Linked DNA regions of Prochlorococcus marinus subsp. marinus str. CCMP1375. The protein of the gene in region 2 interacts with the protein of the main gene of each other region in a pairwise test. Links are inferred from orthologs where the notes say so. Each region holds a gene or a part of one and is shown on either strand. Other genes may lie near its edges.

What was found.
Region 1: the proteins of accC (region 2) and ribD interact in binary tests that used the Escherichia coli proteins (3 or more experiments, as listed by UniProt). The link is inferred for Prochlorococcus marinus subsp. marinus str. CCMP1375 from one-to-one orthologs.

The regions. Positions count from the first base shown.
Region 1 is NC_005042.1:1,240,095-1,248,886, reverse strand. The notes cover bases 2,851-5,844. They hold ribD (bifunctional diaminohydroxyphosphoribosylaminopyrimidine deaminase/5-amino-6-(5-phosphoribosylamino)uracil reductase RibD), read left to right. Parts: upstream 2,851-3,792; coding sequence 3,793-4,896; downstream 4,897-5,844. Other genes in these bases: ftsH (ATP-dependent zinc metalloprotease FtsH), read left to right, coding at 4,992-5,844; PRO_RS06595 (DUF3122 domain-containing protein), read left to right, coding at 3,273-3,803; PRO_RS06600 (hypothetical protein), read left to right, coding at 3,014-3,280; PRO_RS06605 (bifunctional cobalt-precorrin-7 (C(5))-methyltransferase/cobalt-precorrin-6B (C(15))-methyltransferase), read right to left, coding at 2,851-2,953. Outside these bases: pheS (phenylalanine--tRNA ligase subunit alpha), read left to right, coding at 1-684; PRO_RS06610 (NAD(+) kinase), read left to right, coding at 723-1,631; more of PRO_RS06605, read right to left, coding at 1,649-2,850; more of ftsH, read left to right, coding at 5,845-6,857; argF (ornithine carbamoyltransferase), read left to right, coding at 6,917-7,873; transcriptional repressor LexA, read left to right, coding at 7,940-8,548; PRO_RS06570 (hypothetical protein), read left to right, coding at 8,556-8,792. UniProt on the Escherichia coli protein: Converts 2,5-diamino-6-(ribosylamino)-4(3h)-pyrimidinone 5'-phosphate into 5-amino-6-(ribosylamino)-2,4(1h,3h)-pyrimidinedione 5'-phosphate.
Region 2 is NC_005042.1:80,651-89,341, reverse strand. The notes cover bases 2,007-4,899. They hold accC (acetyl-CoA carboxylase biotin carboxylase subunit), read right to left. Parts: upstream 4,182-4,899; coding sequence 2,832-4,181; downstream 2,007-2,831. Other genes in these bases: PRO_RS00370 (hypothetical protein), read left to right, coding at 4,385-4,899; PRO_RS00385 (YggT family protein), read left to right, coding at 2,499-2,819; psbX (photosystem II reaction center X protein), read right to left, coding at 2,245-2,412; PRO_RS00395 (Ycf66 family protein), read right to left, coding at 2,007-2,158. In the rest of the region: PRO_RS00405 (ABC transporter ATP-binding protein/permease), read left to right, coding at 1-805; PRO_RS00400 (chlorophyll a/b-binding protein), read left to right, coding at 814-1,062; more of PRO_RS00395, read right to left, coding at 1,100-2,006; more of PRO_RS00370, read left to right, coding at 4,900-5,680; PRO_RS00365 (PRC-barrel domain-containing protein), read right to left, coding at 5,711-6,784; chromosome segregation protein SMC, read right to left, coding at 6,849-8,691. UniProt on the Escherichia coli protein: This protein is a component of the acetyl coenzyme A carboxylase complex; first, biotin carboxylase catalyzes the carboxylation of the carrier protein and then the transcarboxylase transfers the carboxyl group to form malonyl-CoA.

The DNA.
Region 1 (8,792 bases), 1.2 Mb from region 2 along the record:
ATTGGGACCCCTTTCGGCCACAGACACCCTTTGCTGACAACAACAGAACATATCGTAGATCTCTTTTGTGGTCTTGGTTATGAAGTTCATGAGGGTCCTGAAATAGAGAATGATTTTTACAATTTTGCTGCCTTAAACATTCCAGAAGATCATCCTGCTAGAGATATGCAAGATACTTTTTACTTGAGTAATAACTTACTTTTAAGAACTCATACATCACCTGTCCAGATTAGATGTTTAGAGAATAGTGCCCCTCCAGTTAGGATTGTTGCCCCTGGAAGGGTTTATAGACGAGATGCTGTAGATGCAACTCATTCCCCTGTTTTTCATCAAGTAGAAGTTTTAGCAATTGATGAGGGTTTGGATTTTAGCCATCTTCGCGGAACTGTTATGGCTTTTCTAAAAGCTTTCTTTGGGGATTTGCCTGTGCGGTTTAGAGCAAGTTATTTTCCTTTTACTGAACCTTCAGCAGAGGTTGATGTTCAATGGAGAGGTAAATGGCTTGAGGTTATGGGGTGTGGGATGGTTGATCCTTCTGTTTTAGAGGGGTTAGGAATTGATCCTGAGAGGTGGTCTGGATTTGCGGCAGGACTTGGAGTTGAACGTTTTTGTATGGTTCGACATGGTATTGATGATATTAGAAGGCTTTATACAAGTGATCTGAGATTCTTAGAACAGTTTTAATTAGTTAGAGTGAATAAGTTATTTGCTTGTTTTTGTCAGTGCCTAGGCTAGGACTGATTTTGAATGATGGTAAGGAGCTCGCTTTAAAGGCTGCTCTCAGCATTGAGTCTAAGCTGGAGAAATCTGGATATGAAGTAGTACGAGTAAGCAGTTCTGGAGGGATGGTTGGGTTTGCCAATCCAGATCAACATATGAGAACCCTTGGTTACAACGCTTGTGTCCCCGAAGGTTTTGATCCTTCAATGAAATTAGCAATTGTTTTGGGAGGTGATGGCACCGTATTGTCTGCAGCTCGACAGACAGCGCCAGTTGGAGTGCCAATACTTACAATTAATACTGGCCATTTAGGGTTCCTTTCCGAGGCATATCTCCCTGATATAGATAAAGCTTTAGAACAAGTACTTGCAAGTCAATGGGAAATTGAAGAGAGAACTAGCCTTGTTGTTAGTGTAATGAGAGGAGAACAAAGGCGATGGGAAGCTCTTTGTCTTAATGAAATGGCATTGCATAGAGAACCTTTGACGAGTATGTGCCATTTTGAAATATCTATAGGTAGACATGCTCCTGTTGACATTTCAGCTGATGGAGTCATCCTTTCAACCCCTACAGGTTCCACTGCTTATTCTCTTAGCGCAGGTGGCCCTGTTATTACACCTGATTGCCCAGTGCTGCAGCTGACTCCTATTGCTCCTCATTCTTTGGCCTCTAGAGCACTTGTCTTTAGTGATTTAGAACCCGTTACGGTTTTCCCTGCGACACCTGAAAGATTGATGATGGTAGTGGATGGCACAGCAGGTTGTTATGTCTGGCCAGAAGACAGGGTTCTAATTCGAAAGAGTAATCATCCAGTAAGATTTATTCGCTTGACTGATCATGAGTTTTTCCAAGTGCTTCGCAAAAAGTTGGGATGGGGATTGCCTCATGTTGCAAAACCTGAAAAATATTGAACTAAAAAATCATATTCTTATTTTAATTTTCCTTTAATAATAAACACTGGATTCATTGGAAGAAGACGAGTCCCTTGCATTAAGGGAACACCTCTAAAGTTTTGATGTTGACTGATTTTCACATCACAGCCAGCTTCTTTTAAAACTAGAATTGTTTTTTCAAGATGCTCCAATGTTGCTAAAGGGATAACTATTATCCCTAGAGGTTGAATGAAGCTAAGAATTATTTTTAGAAGAGTATCTTTACGACTATTCCCTCCTCCTAAAATCACTCTATTTGGTTTTGAAATATGAATAGGAATTGATTCTTTTTCTAGAAAATTAAGAGCTTCTCCTTCAATTACTATTTCTGGCTTAACAGATAAGCGCTTAGCATTTTCATTGATTAACTCTTTACCCCCAATACGCTTTTCAATCATCAATAATTTTAAGTTTGGCCTTAACCTTAAAGCTTCCAATCCAATAGTTCCTACTCCTGCACCTATGTCCCAAATAACACCAGTTTCTGGAAGCTCAAGATCTGCTAATACTTGAGTACGAACTTCTCGCTTTGTCATAAGTCCAGGTCGATCAGCATGTTGCAGATAGAAACCATCTTCTATTCCAAATAATGGGAGCTCTTTTTTGGTCTTGATAATTTTTTTTTCTTTTATAAGAACTACTAGATGCAATGGATCTAACTTTGATAGCTTTTCATTGGAAAATATTCTGAAAATACGTTCTTCTTTGTGTCCTAACTTTTCAAATATCCAAAAAGCATACTGGTCTTCAAGTTCAGAGGAATGAAGTATCTCTCGAACTTCGTTTGCACCTCCTTTATTTGGATCTATTAGTATTCCAATCGCGTTAGGCCTTTGTTGTAAAAGATTAAAGAGAGGGCTGGCATCTCTACCATGCAAACTTATCCAGCTTGTATCTTGCCAAGGCCTCTTTAATTGCGCAAAAGCTAGTTGCAATGAAGTAGGTGAAGGATGGAAGATTAGTTGCTCTGATGGAAAATGATTAAGTAGGACTCTTCCTATTCCAAACCAAAGAGGGTCTCCACTTGCTAGCAAAACTGTCTTTTGATTTCGTTGCTTCAACCATTCGATTAATTCATTGGGTTTATCGCTTGGGAAAAGCTCTGGAGAGGGGGCATTTGCAGCTTGATGCTCCCACCATTCAACGAAATTATTTAATATTCTTTTAGGAGCAGAAATATTTTTTGCTGAGAGGATTAATTGTTGGAGTTCCAATGGAAGACCGAAAACTCCTGAGGCTGTAACCCCAACAACATTTATTGGAAGAAAAGCTTTGTCAGAATTTATATTGTTTCTTAGCATATGAAAAAGCTCTTTTAATAGATTAATTGATTAGATTCTTTTTGCTTCTTTTAAGGCTCATTGGAAAAGTCAAACCATTCGACAAATAAAGATCTTATTAGGCGGCAGCGTCAACATGAGCTTTTGATAGCGCTTATTCAACAACAAGATGATTTGGAATTAATGGATGCAGAAGGACCAAGGTTTGATGCTAAAGGTGGCAATGCAGCTGACCCTGCCAAATGGTTAGACCGTAATCGACGAGTTTTGGCCAAATACCAATCATTGGTTAATTCTTCTATAACTTTGGATGCCTTGCTTGATTCGGAGGGTATTCAATGTGATTAATCTTTCCAATCAAAAGCATATTAAGTCAATTATTGACTTTGGACTCGTATTAATTTCTTGTGCATTACTCTTACTAGTAGCTTCCCCCTCGGAAGCAAAGTTAGAATTTTTTCAAAATGAAAATGATTATGAAATGCAAAGAAGCTTGGAAAGTTTAAGAGATCTTGACTATCAAACTTGGCAATTAGTTGTTTATCCTAAAGCAGAAAATCAAGATGAATTGGTTCTTAGGATTATAGGATTTACAGGAAGTCTAAGGTTAGATCATCCCGAAAAATTACAGGTAAAATCTGGTATTAAGTCTTGGAACCTTTCAGATATAACTTTAGAGAACCCTCAATTGTTTGAAGATAATCGCGATGCTGCGGCTGAATTTGAACTTGGACCTTTACTAATGGATCTCAAAAATGATCGTCCATTAAGGTTGTCCTTGAGAGACGGTTTTAATGAATTGCCTGTACCTCCTTATCTTGTTAATGAGTGGCGATCAATGAAGAAAATTCATTTAGAAAATGGCAACTAATTTAAATTCGCATATATGGGAACCATGGATGTTCCGTGCAATAAATTTAGCTTCTTTGGCTGAAGGTCAAACTAGTCCTAATCCTTTAGTTGGTGCTGTGATATTAGATGAAAAGAATAGACTTGTAGGTGAAGGGTTTCATTTACGCTCTGGAGAGCCTCATGCTGAAATTGGCGCTATAGAACAAGCTGGATCATTAGCAAAAGGCGGGACACTTTTGGTTAATCTTGAGCCATGCTGCCATAGGGGTAAAACGCCTCCTTGCACTGATGCAATACTTCGATCCGGTATCAAAAGAGTTGTTGTTGCAATCCAAGATCCTGATCAAAGGGTCTCCGGCAAAGGAATAGCCTTTTTAAAGGAATCTGGGATTGAAGTTGTTACAGGGATACTGGAGAAGGAAGCTGCTTTTTTGAATAGGGCGTTCATTTTTCGTAATCGAACTGGAAGACCTTGGGGAACACTTAAATGGGCAATGAGCTTTGATGGGAGAATTGGTCTGTCAAATGGAAAAAGTAAATGGATAAGTGGAGAAAAATCCAGGAAAAGGGTTCATTCTCTTCGTGCCAAGAATGATGCTGTAATTGTTGGAGGTGGAACAGTCCGATCTGATAATCCACTTTTAACTACTCGAGGGATTGCTGATATAGAACCTTTAAGAGTTGTCTGCAGCTCAACCCTTGATCTTCCAAAAGAAGCTCAATTGTGGAATACCGAGCTTGCAAAAACCTTGATTTTTTATGGGCCTGAAAGTGATGCCAGGTGTTTAGAAAACTTGCCATCGGGACCAGAGAGACTTTGTCTCGAGGAAAACACCCCTATAAAGGTTATGGAGGCTCTTGCTCAAAGAGGATGCAATCAAGTCTTATGGGAATGTGGTAGTTCACTTGCAACAAAAGCAATACAGCAGAATTGTGTTCAAGAGTTGAGCTTATTTTTATCACCAAAATTGTTAGGAGGAGTTTCTGCAATGACACCATTGGCCGATTTTGGGTTTAGTTCAATGGAACAAGTTTTCAAATTGAAAGAGGTCTCTTCAAATAAATCAGGGGAAGACTTTGTATTAAATATGCTTTTTGATAATTATGGGTAGATTTTTTTTCTTCTCTCGTTCGGTTCTTACACCTAATTTTCTTTCTCTGATTTACGCATCTTTGTTAGTTTTATATTCCTTTGAATTTTGTACCCATGCCGATTCGCCAAGATGAGAATCAGCCAAATAGGCGATTCGGCATAATAAATCTAGTTTTAATTGGTTTTGGAGCCCTTCTGCTTCTTAGTAGTTTTTTCCCTAACCAAAATATTCAAGTACCAAGAGTTCCTTATTCCTTATTTATTAATCAAGTCAATGATGGAGAAGTCAAGAGGGCCTATATAACACAGGAACAAATCAGATACGAATTATCTGCTCCCACTGAAGGTGCTCCATCTGTATTGGCAACTACGCCAATTTTTGATATGGACCTACCTCAACGTCTAGAAAATAAAGGTGTCGAATTTGCTGCAGCTCCTCCTAAGAAGCCCAATATTTTTACAACTATTCTTAGTTGGGTAGTACCGCCTTTAATTTTTATTTTAGTACTTCAATTCTTTGCACGAAGGAGTATGGGTGGAGGCGGAGCTCAAGGTGCGTTGAGCTTTACCAAAAGCAAAGCAAAAGTATATGTTCCTGATGAAGAATCAAGAGTTACTTTTGACGATGTAGCAGGTGTTGATGAAGCTAAGGATGAATTAACAGAAATAGTTGATTTCTTAAAGAGGCCTCAACGTTATTCTGATATTGGTGCCCGTATTCCTAAAGGAGTCTTGTTAGTTGGACCTCCTGGAACAGGCAAGACCTTACTTTCTAAAGCTGTTGCTGGAGAAGCGGAAGTTCCATTTTTCATTATTTCTGGCTCAGAGTTTGTTGAACTTTTTGTTGGAGCTGGTGCTGCAAGAGTTAGAGATTTATTTGAACAAGCAAAGAAAAAAGCACCATGCATTATTTTCATTGATGAATTAGATGCAATTGGTAAAAGTAGATCAGGCTCTATGGGAGTTGTGGGTGGTAATGATGAAAGGGAACAAACCCTCAATCAGTTGCTTACGGAAATGGATGGTTTTTCATCTGCAGATAAACCAGTTATTGTTTTAGCAGCGACTAATCAACCTGAGGTATTGGATGCAGCATTATTAAGACCAGGACGATTTGATAGACAAGTATTAGTTGATAGGCCAGATCTTTCAGGAAGAAAAACAATACTTGATATCTATACCAAAAAAGTAAAACTTGCAGAGAAAATAGATTTAGATTCAATAGCCCAAGCCACTAGTGGTTTTGCCGGAGCAGATTTGGCAAATATGGTTAACGAAGCAGCTTTATTAGCTGCAAGGGCTAAACGTACTTCAGTTGAGCAAAAAGATTTAAATGAGGCTATTGAAAGGGTTGTAGCTGGATTAGAGAAGAAGAGTAGAGTTCTTCAAGATGATGAGAAGAAAGTGGTCGCTTATCACGAAGTTGGCCATGCAATTGTTGGGCACCTTATGCCTGGCGGTAGTAAAGTCTCAAAAATTTCTATTGTTCCAAGGGGAATGAGTGCTCTCGGATATACCTTGCAAGTCCCAACCGAAGAAAGATTTTTGAATTCAAAAGATGAATTGAAGGGACAAATTGCCACATTGCTAGGAGGAAGGTCTGCTGAAGAAATTGTTTTTGGCAAAGTTACGACAGGAGCTTCAAATGATTTGCAAAGAGCAACTGACATTGCAGAACAGATGGTTGGAACTTATGGCATGAGTGACATCTTGGGCCCTTTAGCGTATGACAAACAAGGAGGAGGGCAGTTCCTTGGAGGTAACAACAATCCAAGAAGAGTAGTAAGTGATGCAACGGCACAAGCTATTGATAAGGAAGTAAGAAGTCTTGTTGATGAAGCTCATGAAAGTGCACTTAGTATTCTTCGTCATAATTTGCCTTTGTTAGAAAATATTGCTCAAAAGATTCTTGCGAAAGAAGTTATTGAAGGTGATGATTTAAAAGGACTCCTTGCTGAGACTGTTAATCCAAAAAAATAGTTTTTTAATTGCTCAAATATGTACTTGATCACTTCTTAATGTGATTTTAGATTGTTTATATGAACATGAACTCCCTATCTGTATCAAGAGTCCTTGCTGATTTGGCAGGTAAGGACTTTATTTCTTGTTCTGACTTCACATCAGATCAAGTGAAAGCTCTTCTCCAACTATCTAGTCAATTAAAAAACGGAGATCGGAGAATAGATTTAGGGAATCGTGTATTAGGTCTTATCTTTAGCAAAGCTTCTACTAGGACAAGAGTTAGTTTTCAAGTGGCAATGGCTAGATTGGGGGGGCAAACAATTGATCTAAGTAATCAGGCCACTCAATTGGCTAGAGGAGAACCTCTTAAAGACACTGCAAGAGTTTTAAGTCGATATTGTGATGCATTGGCACTAAGAACTTTTGGCAATGATGAATTGATTGAATATGCAAAATGGTCTTCAATACCTGTGATAAATGCTCTTACAGATTTGGAGCATCCATGTCAGGCTCTTGCTGATTTCTTGACTATTAAGGAGGCCTTTGGGAGCTTGGATGGAATTACACTTGCGTATATAGGAGATGGGAATAATGTATTAAATTCTTTAATGATCTGCGGAACTCTACTAGGGGTCAATATACAAATAGCTTCTCCTAAAGGCTTTGAACCTTTGCCTTCAATTGTTGAAAGAGCTAAAACTTTGGCGCACCCTACGTTAAAAATATGTGTTTCAAATAACCCTATTGACGCTGTCAGTGGGGCACATGTTATTTATACAGACGTTTGGGCTTCTATGGGACAAGAGAGTGAACAAGCACAAAGAAAAGAAATCTTTGAGGGATATACTGTAAACAAAGATTTAGTAGATAAAGCAGAAAAAGAATCAATAATTCTTCATTGTTTGCCAGCGCATAGAGGAGAGGAAATTACTGATGATGTGCTCGAAAGCTCAGCAAGTCGAATATTTGATCAAGCTGAGAATAGATTGCATGTTCAACAAGCTCTACTTGCTGCTTTGCTTGGGGGGCTTTGAAATTTACAAAAAGCCTTGCTTTAGGTACATATGTATTGTAGAACATATGCATTGCTAAGGAGCTAAATGGGAGGAGAAACTCTTACGCCTGCTCAGCAGGAACTTTTTGATTGGTTATCCGATTACATCGCTTCGCATCAACATAGTCCTTCAATTAGGCAGATGATGGATGGGATGGGGCTTCGCTCCCCTGCCCCTATACAGAGTCGTTTAAGGCATTTGCAAGAAAAAGGATGGATCACGTGGAAGGAAGGGCAAGCAAGAACATTGCAGCTTCTAGATAATGCTTTGTCTGGGGTTCCTGTCCTTGGAGCAGTTGCTGCTGGCGGATTGGTTGAAACATTTGATGATGTTCAAGAAACGCTTGATATGAGTTCTGTTCTTAAAACTCGAGGGCTATTTGCTTTAACTGTTAATGGAGATTCTATGGTCGATTCCTATATTGCAAATGGGGACGTTGTTTTGATGGAACCAGTTCAAGAGCCTTCACTGATAAGAAATGGGACAGTTGTAAGTGCTATGGTTCCAGGATCAGGAACAACATTAAAACATTTTTACCGCAAAGGATCTTTGGTAATACTTGAAGCTGCTAATCCTGCTTATGAACCTATTGAGATTGATGCAGAAATGGTAAAGATACAGGGGAAACTTTTAGCAGTTTGGAGAAAAGCTTAAATAGCCAATGCAGGAAGACTATAGAGATAAATTTCGTAGGATTCTCAGATATATGAGATTATTTGCAAATAGAAAATATGTTACTTCTGCGTTTATTTTTCTAGGCCTTTTTTTATTGTTAGAAGAGAATTATAAAGCTGATAAGCTTAAGCCAAGATCTTCTTCGATTATATGGGAGAAAGTTTCATATAAAGAAAACTTTCCAACACATGAAGAGGAAATTGTTTGGGAGCCTGTAGATGAA
Region 2 (8,691 bases):
GGTAGAAGGATCATTATTTTTTATAGTCAATCAAATCGAAGAATTAGCAAAGTTTACTGCTGGCATTAGTCGACTTGAAGGTTTTCAATCAAAAGTAGAGAAAGTTAGTAGGCAAAAAGATTCTTCTCAAGAAAATATAGATTCGTGGAATAATTCTATAATAATAAAAAATGCAGACCTTTATCCTCCAAATAGCAATAAGAAAATCATTGCAGGTCTAAATATTAGTATTAATCCAGATGATAGTTTGTTAGTAGTAGGTCCTTCAGGCTGTGGAAAAACATCATTATTAAGAATGCTTAGTGGTTTATGGAAACCTAGTCAAGGGCAAATTGATGCACCAAAAAAAGGTGATCTCTTATTTATTCCTCAAAAACCATATATGATTTTAGGCTCTCTACGAGAACAACTGTGCTATCCAACTGATCAAAATAAATTTAGTGATGAGCATCTTAGAGCTGTACTTAATGAAGTAAACCTCACTTCATTTATAGATCGTTATCCCGACTTAACAATCAAACAAGATTGGCCCAGAATACTTTCATTAGGAGAACAGCAAAGACTTGCTTTTGGTAGGTTGCTTTTAAATTCACCAAGATTTGCAGTATTAGATGAAGCAACCAGCGCTTTGGATATAAATACAGAGCAGCACTTATATAGTCTTTTAAGAAAAAGAGATCTAGCAGTCATTAGTGTTGGTCATAGGCCAACCCTTATCGACTTTCATGATTCGGTTCTGGAGCTCAATGGAGATGGCTCATGGCATCTTCAACCTTCCTCAAACTATGAATTTGACAGACTCTGATTTTATTTATGACTTCAAACAATCCAGAATTATCCAAAGTGGAATCTTCCAAAAGCGAATCTCAAGAAAACAATGATGAAACAAATGATGTCCAAATGACTCCTAGTGCCACAACTCCTGATATCCCTTCCTTTGGATGGAGTGGATATGCTGAGAGAGTTAATGGGCGATTCGCCATGATTGGTTTTATAGCAATATTGCTCATAGAAACTATTAGTAAATCAGGTTTTCTTCACTGGGCTGGCTTAGTCCCATAAGAAATGACTTTCAAAAAGAAAAAATTAAAATAGATAGTTAGTCGTCAAATCTAGATGAATTATCTCTTGGCATTGAATTGTTTGAATTAGGTCTTCTGGATGAATTATTTCTTGGCATTGAATTGTTTGAATTAGGTCTTCTGGATGAATTATCTCTTGGCATTGAATTGTTTGAATTAGGTCTTCGAGAAGTTGAAGACCTCTCTGGTGTCCCAACTGATCTTCTTCTGTCAGAAGGTCCTGATTGTGTTGATCGTCTGCGAACTGATTGCGACTCAGGAGAAGCAAAAGCCGCATCCTCTGCCTTATCAGAAATAGGCGTACCTTTAGGAGCAGAGTATCTATTGGATTGGGATTGAAACTTACTTTGATCTCTACTCATAGTTGATCGCCCTTGTCTACTATCACTGATTCCTCTTGAAGCTTGAGAATTAGCCCTAGGTCTACTTCCTCGTTTGTCTTCTTGTCTATAAGTTCTACGATCGCCAAATGAAGATCTTCCTACGATTTCATCATCAGGATTATCATTGGAAAATCTTGCCATCCTTCGAGATTCTCTTGACTCACTTTTAAATGAATCACGCTGAGGGCGACTTCTCCTACTTGCAGCTTGCTCAGGTATTGCTGGTCTTGACGCTCTACTAGATCTATATAATTCGTCCTCATCTGTTTCATATCCTGCAGAATCTCTACTTCCAAAACGCCGACTAATAGGTTCTAATTCTTGAAACTGATCAAATCTCCCTTCATCTCTAGATCTAAAACCAGAGTTTGGACGTGAAGGTGATTCAAATTCTTCATCAAAATATGAGGATCTTCTAGCTTGGTCAGTCGCTATACCTCGTAGTCGAACACTTTCATATGCAAAAAATACCGTAGTTCCTGCAAGCAAAAACTGTCCAAATTGAAGAATTGGATCTAAACGCCAACCTTGGAAAAACAGGATTCCTCCACAAAGCAGGCCTATTGCAGCAAAAAATACATCGTAATCTCTAGCAAGCGCTGGCTTAAAAGACCGCAAGAAATAAAGGCCTCCACCACATATGGCCAAGGCAATTCCTACAATGCTCGCCCAATTAAGACTGGCATTGACCAAAATAAAGCTCCACGAAATGACCCGTAAACGAGAAGTAATCCAACTCGTTTAACATAGTCTAAGAAATAAGCAGGAATTGCCTAGTCCTATCGTCCTCGTTCAAGAGCATCTTTCTGGGAAACCCAAAGTAAAAAAGATGCGGCAGGAACAACGATTAAAGCGGCAGCGGCAAGAAAACTACCGATCATGCCTACAGCTGAAGCAGTAGCAACGTCGCCTGAGACACCTGCACCAAATAGCAAAGTAAAAGCCATTACAGCTCTTTATAAAAGCAAAAGCTCAATTATCTTACGGATTAAATGGAAATTTATACGATAGATGTACAGATACTTACAGCTTTGTGACGCCAAACCTAATAAAAATACTTCCAATCATCCATTTTTCAACAAGTTTTCTTTTAGGAGCTTGGTCATTGGCATTCCTAATGAGAATTATTCTCACTTGGTATCCGCAAATAAATCTGAAAAATGGCTTTTGGCTTTTGTTTTATCTTCCTACTGAGATTTTCTTGACAATTACAAAAAAAATTGTTGGGCCAATTGGTGGGGTTGATATTACACCTGTTATATGGTTTGGCTTAATTAGCCTTAGTAGAGAATTATTAGTTGGACCGCAAGGAATAATCTCCCAGATGTTACTCAAACAAGCTATGCAAGGTTAAAAAGCAATTCAATTATTTGTTGAGCATTTCCTGCTCAACAAATTTTGTATGCACGTCGCCTTTAAGAAATTCATCACGTTCAAGCAATTTCAAATGAAAGTCAATTGTTGTTGGAATACCTGTAACAGCACATTCATTTAAAGCTCTTTTCATACGTTTCAATGCTGACTCTCTATCATTACCCCAAACAATCAATTTACCTATTAAAGAATCATAGAAAGGCGGTATGTCATAACCGGTATAAACATGACTATCAACTCTTACACCGGGGCCCCCTGGAGGCAGCCACCCTGTAATTCTCCCTGGAGAAGGACGGAAGTTGTGAGATGCATCCTCAGCATTAATTCTGCATTCAATAGAGTGACCTCGCAGCTCTATTTGATCTTGCGTAAGAGAAATTGGCTCACCTCCTGCTATCCGCAATTGTTCGGCCACTAAATCAATACCTGTAACCATCTCAGTGACTGGATGCTCAACCTGAATTCGCGTATTCATTTCCATAAAATAAAAATTACCTGATCTATCCAAAAGAAATTCAACAGTGCCAGCACCCTCATAATTGATACTTTTCGCTGCTGAAACTGCTGCTTCCCCCATTCGCATTCTTAATTGCTCATCTAAAGCAGGACTAGGGGATTCTTCTAATAATTTCTGATGCCTTCTTTGAATAGAACAATCTCTTTCTCCTAAATGAACAACATTTCCAAGACTATCTGCCAAAATTTGAACTTCTACATGTCTAGGTTTATCTATAAATTTCTCCATATATAGACCAGCATTCCCAAATGCAGCTTCTGATTCACCCTGAGCTGCCTTAAAAAGCTCTTCAATAGATTCTTGATCATTAACTAATCGCATCCCTCTTCCTCCTCCCCCAGCAGTAGCTTTAATCATTACTGGATAGCCCATATCTTTCGCAAGCAATGAAGCCTCTTCCCAATTAGCCAATAATCCTTTGCTCCCAGGCACAGTAGGCACTCCTACTCCCATCATTGTTGATTTGGCAGTAGATTTATCGCCCATAGATCTAATGGAATCTGGCGAGGGACCTATAAAGACAATGCCATGGTCTTTGCAAATCTCAGCAAAGCGATCATTTTCAGCCAGAAAACCATAACCAGGATGAATAGCATCGACTCCTCTAGATGTTGCAGCAGCAATAATATTTGGAACATTTAGGTAACTTTTGCTACTAGGCGAATCTCCAACACAAACTGCTTCATCGGCAAGTTGGACATGTAAAGCCTCTCTATCAGTAGTGCTATACACAGCAACCGTTGCAATACCTAACTCCCTACAACTACGGAGAATTCTTAAAGCGATTTCGCCTCGGTTCGCTATTAAAACTTTGCCTAAAGACACTCAAGATATTGAATGATATAAATGAATCGTATCAGTGCTTAGACCCATCATTCTCAAACGTATACCGTATATGATCATCTTTGACTTAGTTCACAACTTTGTTTCAACTGCGGATGTGGTGGAATTGGTAGACACGCACGTCTAAGGAGCGTGTGGCTTCGGCCTTGCGAGTTCAAGTCTCGCCATCCGCATAATCAAGAACATTGACTTCCATAACAACTGCTGCAACTAAAAAACCTAATCTAGTAGTAGTAATGGTTTCTAATGGACCAGGGGAATTAACTACATGGGTAAAACCCCTGGCTGAAAAATTACATTCATCTTTTTCACTTCACCCATCTAAACCCTATTCACTAGTCAGTCTCAGGCTTGTTTTAGTTCCATGCCCAAATGCAACAGGAAAAGAAAAAGAAGTTGCTGAAAAGTGGGGAATTTTTGAAACAGTTTCAAAGGCAAACAATTTCTGGAGCCTCTTAATCAATCCTCAGAAATATGGATTTTGGCCATCAAAAGGAGTTGTTGTATTTTTAGGCGGAGATCAATTTTGGAGTGTTCTACTTGCAGCAAGGCTCAAATATAAAAATATTACCTATGCGGAATGGGTTGCAAGATGGCCTTTTTGGAATGATCGGATTGCCGCAATGTCTCCAAAAGTAAAAGAAAATTTGCCTAAGAAATTACAAAAGCGTTGTGTTGTTGTAGGAGATTTAATGGCAGATCTTCAAAAGCAAAGGACACATGAAACACTTCTACCTAAAGGGAAATGGATAGCAATATTTCCAGGTTCTAAAAAGGCAAAACTTTGCGTAGGAATACCCTTTTTCCTTCAAGTTGTAGATGAATTATCTGCACTATCTCCAGAATGCAACTTCTTAATGCCAATAGCACCAACAACAAATCTACAAGAAATCATCAATTTCAACAGTTCTAAAAATCCAATTACTAAGGAATACAAGTCTAAAATACAAAGTATTGAACTTCCTAATGAACAATTTTCTTGGAAAAGGCTCAAAACAAAGGCAGGGAATGAGATCCATTTAATTGAAGATTACCCTGCTCATGGTTTTGTTAGTCAATGCAATCTAGCCTTAACAACTATAGGAGCTAATACTGCAGAATTAGGAGCATTAACAATACCTATGATAGTCGTTGTCCCAACTCAACATATACATGTAATGCAAGCCTGGGATGGTTTCCTGGGGATAATTGCACGACTACCTATCTTCAAATGGTGCTTTGGAATATTACTTAGCATATGGAGAATGAGAAGTAATAGATATATGGCTTGGCCTAATATTACAGCAAAGAAGATGATTGTTCCTGAAAGAATTGGTAAAATTCTTCCAAGCGAAATAGCTAAAGAATCTAATGATTGGATAAGTTCACCAGAAAGGCTGCAGGGCCAAAAAGAAGACTTACGCTCACTTCGTGGGAATCCTGGAGCAATAGATTCAATGGCAAAAGAAATTATTAATTTATTATATAAATCAAATATTTAATTTTTAAAGAAGAACTAATTAAGTTTTTTTTCACCATGGATCTTCAATCTCTGAAGATTGCATTTTTTCATCATTCTTATCTTCTAAATGATCATTAATAGGTCTATCAATCTTGATTGGCTCAACATCTAATGGATCATCTAAGTTAGAAATAGCTTTTCGATTGACAGAACGATTTCGTCTATTATTTTCAGATTTTGATTCTAGAGTTTGCTGAGGAATATAATTTTCTTCATTAGATAATTGCTCATCATATTCTTCTTTTAGTGGCTCTCCAAGATTAGACGGTCTTGACAATGGAATATCTTCAAGATAACGAGATTGACTATCATCAAATTGATTTCTCTCTTCTACTTCAACATATTCCAATTCTTCTTCTTCCTCATTAAAAGCTACATCAGAAGAAGGTTCAAGTGTCTTTTGGAATTGTTCAATTTCTTCTCCTGAAGTCAATTGATTCTCAACTGGAACCAAATTGACTCGGTAACGTTCTCTTTCTCTCTCATCCCAAGCTCCACCACCTACACCAATTTTTTCCAACAATCCACTATTTAACTGTTTTAATTTTTCTTCAGCACCTTCATAAACGATAATTCGATCCGCCCCGCTACTGACTATTTCATTAACAGGTATCTCCCAAGTACTGAGGACTCCTTCACCTAAAAGAGGAACACCAAGCGCACCCATAACTAAACTAATAAGTTCCCCTGTTTCAATATCAAACGAAAATCCTAAGACTCTTCCTAATTGCTCACCAGATTCAGTAATTACTTGGCAATTAATAACTTTGCTATATCTATCAGGAGTAAATTCTTCACTCAAAGAATCAATCGAATCAACCAAAATTACATCACCAACTTGGCGAATTCGTTCCAAAAGCATCCATTTTGGCAACCCAGGTAAAAATCTAGTTAAAGGGTTATCACGAAGTCCCAATGCAATAACTTCTCTCCTATCAATATCGACAACTACCTCACCTACGACACCTAAGCGGCGCCCTGTATCACGAGTAATGACTTGGGTGCCCATTAACTCTGAACGAAGCCAGAGTCTTTCACTGGGCACCGTTTCACCTAAATCGTTTGGAAATTGCGAGTTGGTCAAGCTAGAGATTTAGATTTGAACTATTCGAATCATTTTGGCGCATAACTTGATTAGTAGATACATCTCAAGCAGCCAAAGGCAATCCAACGACTTGTGTGTTAGCGCCCCTAGCCTGCGTAACACCTATAGTACGTGTTGCAGCTCCTATCATGGGGCGTCTATGACTCACAACCATAAATTGAGCACTTTCAGATTGTCTAGCAATCAAAGCAGAAAGCCTTTCTACATTAACTCCATCTAGAAAACTATCTACTTCGTCTAAAGCATAAAAAGGGGAAGGTCTAAAACGTTGCAACGCAAAAAGGAAACTAAGTGCGGTTAAAGATTTTTCTCCTCCAGACATTGCTGCTAAACGCCTTACAGCTTTCCCCTTAGGGTGCGCTACTAATGTTAATCCGCCCTCTAAAGGATTCTCAATATTTTCCAATTGAAGGTGTCCATCTCCATCTGAAAGGCTTGCAAAAATCTCACGAAAATGAACATCAACGGCTTCAAAAGCTTCCATAAAGGCTTCTTGACGCAAAGTTGCTACAGTTTCTACTCGCAGCAATAATTCAGAACGTTCTTCGGTCAAAACTTCTAATCTCTCAACAAGATCTTTTAGACGAATATCCAATTTCTCAAGTTCCTCCAAAGCCAACATATTTACTGGCTCCAATGACTCAATACGGTCTTGAAGATTTTGCAATTGATTTTGAAGATGTTCTAAACCTTGCTCTCTAACTAATGATGGGATTTCTGGCAATGGATCAGGAAGAAGTTTTTCTAATTCTTGAATACGTATATTTCCACTACGAAGCTCTTCATGAATAGCCTTAATATCATCTTGCAATCTCTCAAGTTTCCATGTCAAATCTTGAAACTTTTGCCTGAAATTAGCTAACTGAAGCTCAGCAGCATCTCTAGCTCGGCGTTTTTCACCAAAAGATGTTTCTAAAGTTTTTTTCAAAATATCTAATTTTTCTCTATGAGTTTGCAAATTCTGATTTTCTTCTTTCCATTTTTTATGCTGTTTAGTAAGTAAATCAATCGCTTCTTGCAATCTTTCTTCTTCTTCTGAAAGAGATTTTTGTTGGCCTTCAAGCCTTTCTAAAGCTAATTCTTCATGACGTTTCTGATTAAGTAAATCATCACGCTCCTCTTTTGCTCTTTCTAAAACTTCTTCAGAACTATTTAGATCTTCCTGTAATTCCTTAATATTGCTATTGGAATTATCTGCTTGAGGAACTTTTTCTTTAGCATCTATTATCTCAAGATCATTTACAAATGGTTTAATTGATTCTGCAATTAGATCTAAACGATTTTGATGCTCTTCCTTAGCCTTATTAAGAGAAATTAAACGTTCCTTTTGTTCATTATGTCTAGTTAAGAAAGGTCCATTAGATCTCTTAAAAGCAGAACGCTGAGCATCTAAAGAAGTCTGTTTTTTCTCGAGTGATTTCAATTTTGGCCTAGCTTGATCTAAGCAGCTAATTAAGCGAGATTCTTCCTTTTTAGATTGCACTAGGGTCTCGCCGATCTCGAGCAACTTTTGACGTAAAGGCTCGATATCATCTTTTTCGTCACTACTTCCAAAACTTAATGCACTACTCCTACCTAAAAAACTACCTCCTGTCATTGCTCCACTTTTCTCAATTAATTCTCCAGCAAGCGTGACGGATCTAGAGACTCCTAATTGAGTACGAGCAGAATGTAAATCATTGAAGACAAAGGTTTCTCCAAATACATATCTAAAAACATCTTTATAAATAGTATCAAATTCAATTAAATCAATTGCTTTAGCGATAAAGCCATTATTGCAATTGGAATTTTCATCAATACTTGGTCTCTTAAAAACATTTTTATTACTGCCCGAACTATTTTTGATTTTATTTAATGGAAGAAAAGTTAATCTCCCTGCTTTACGT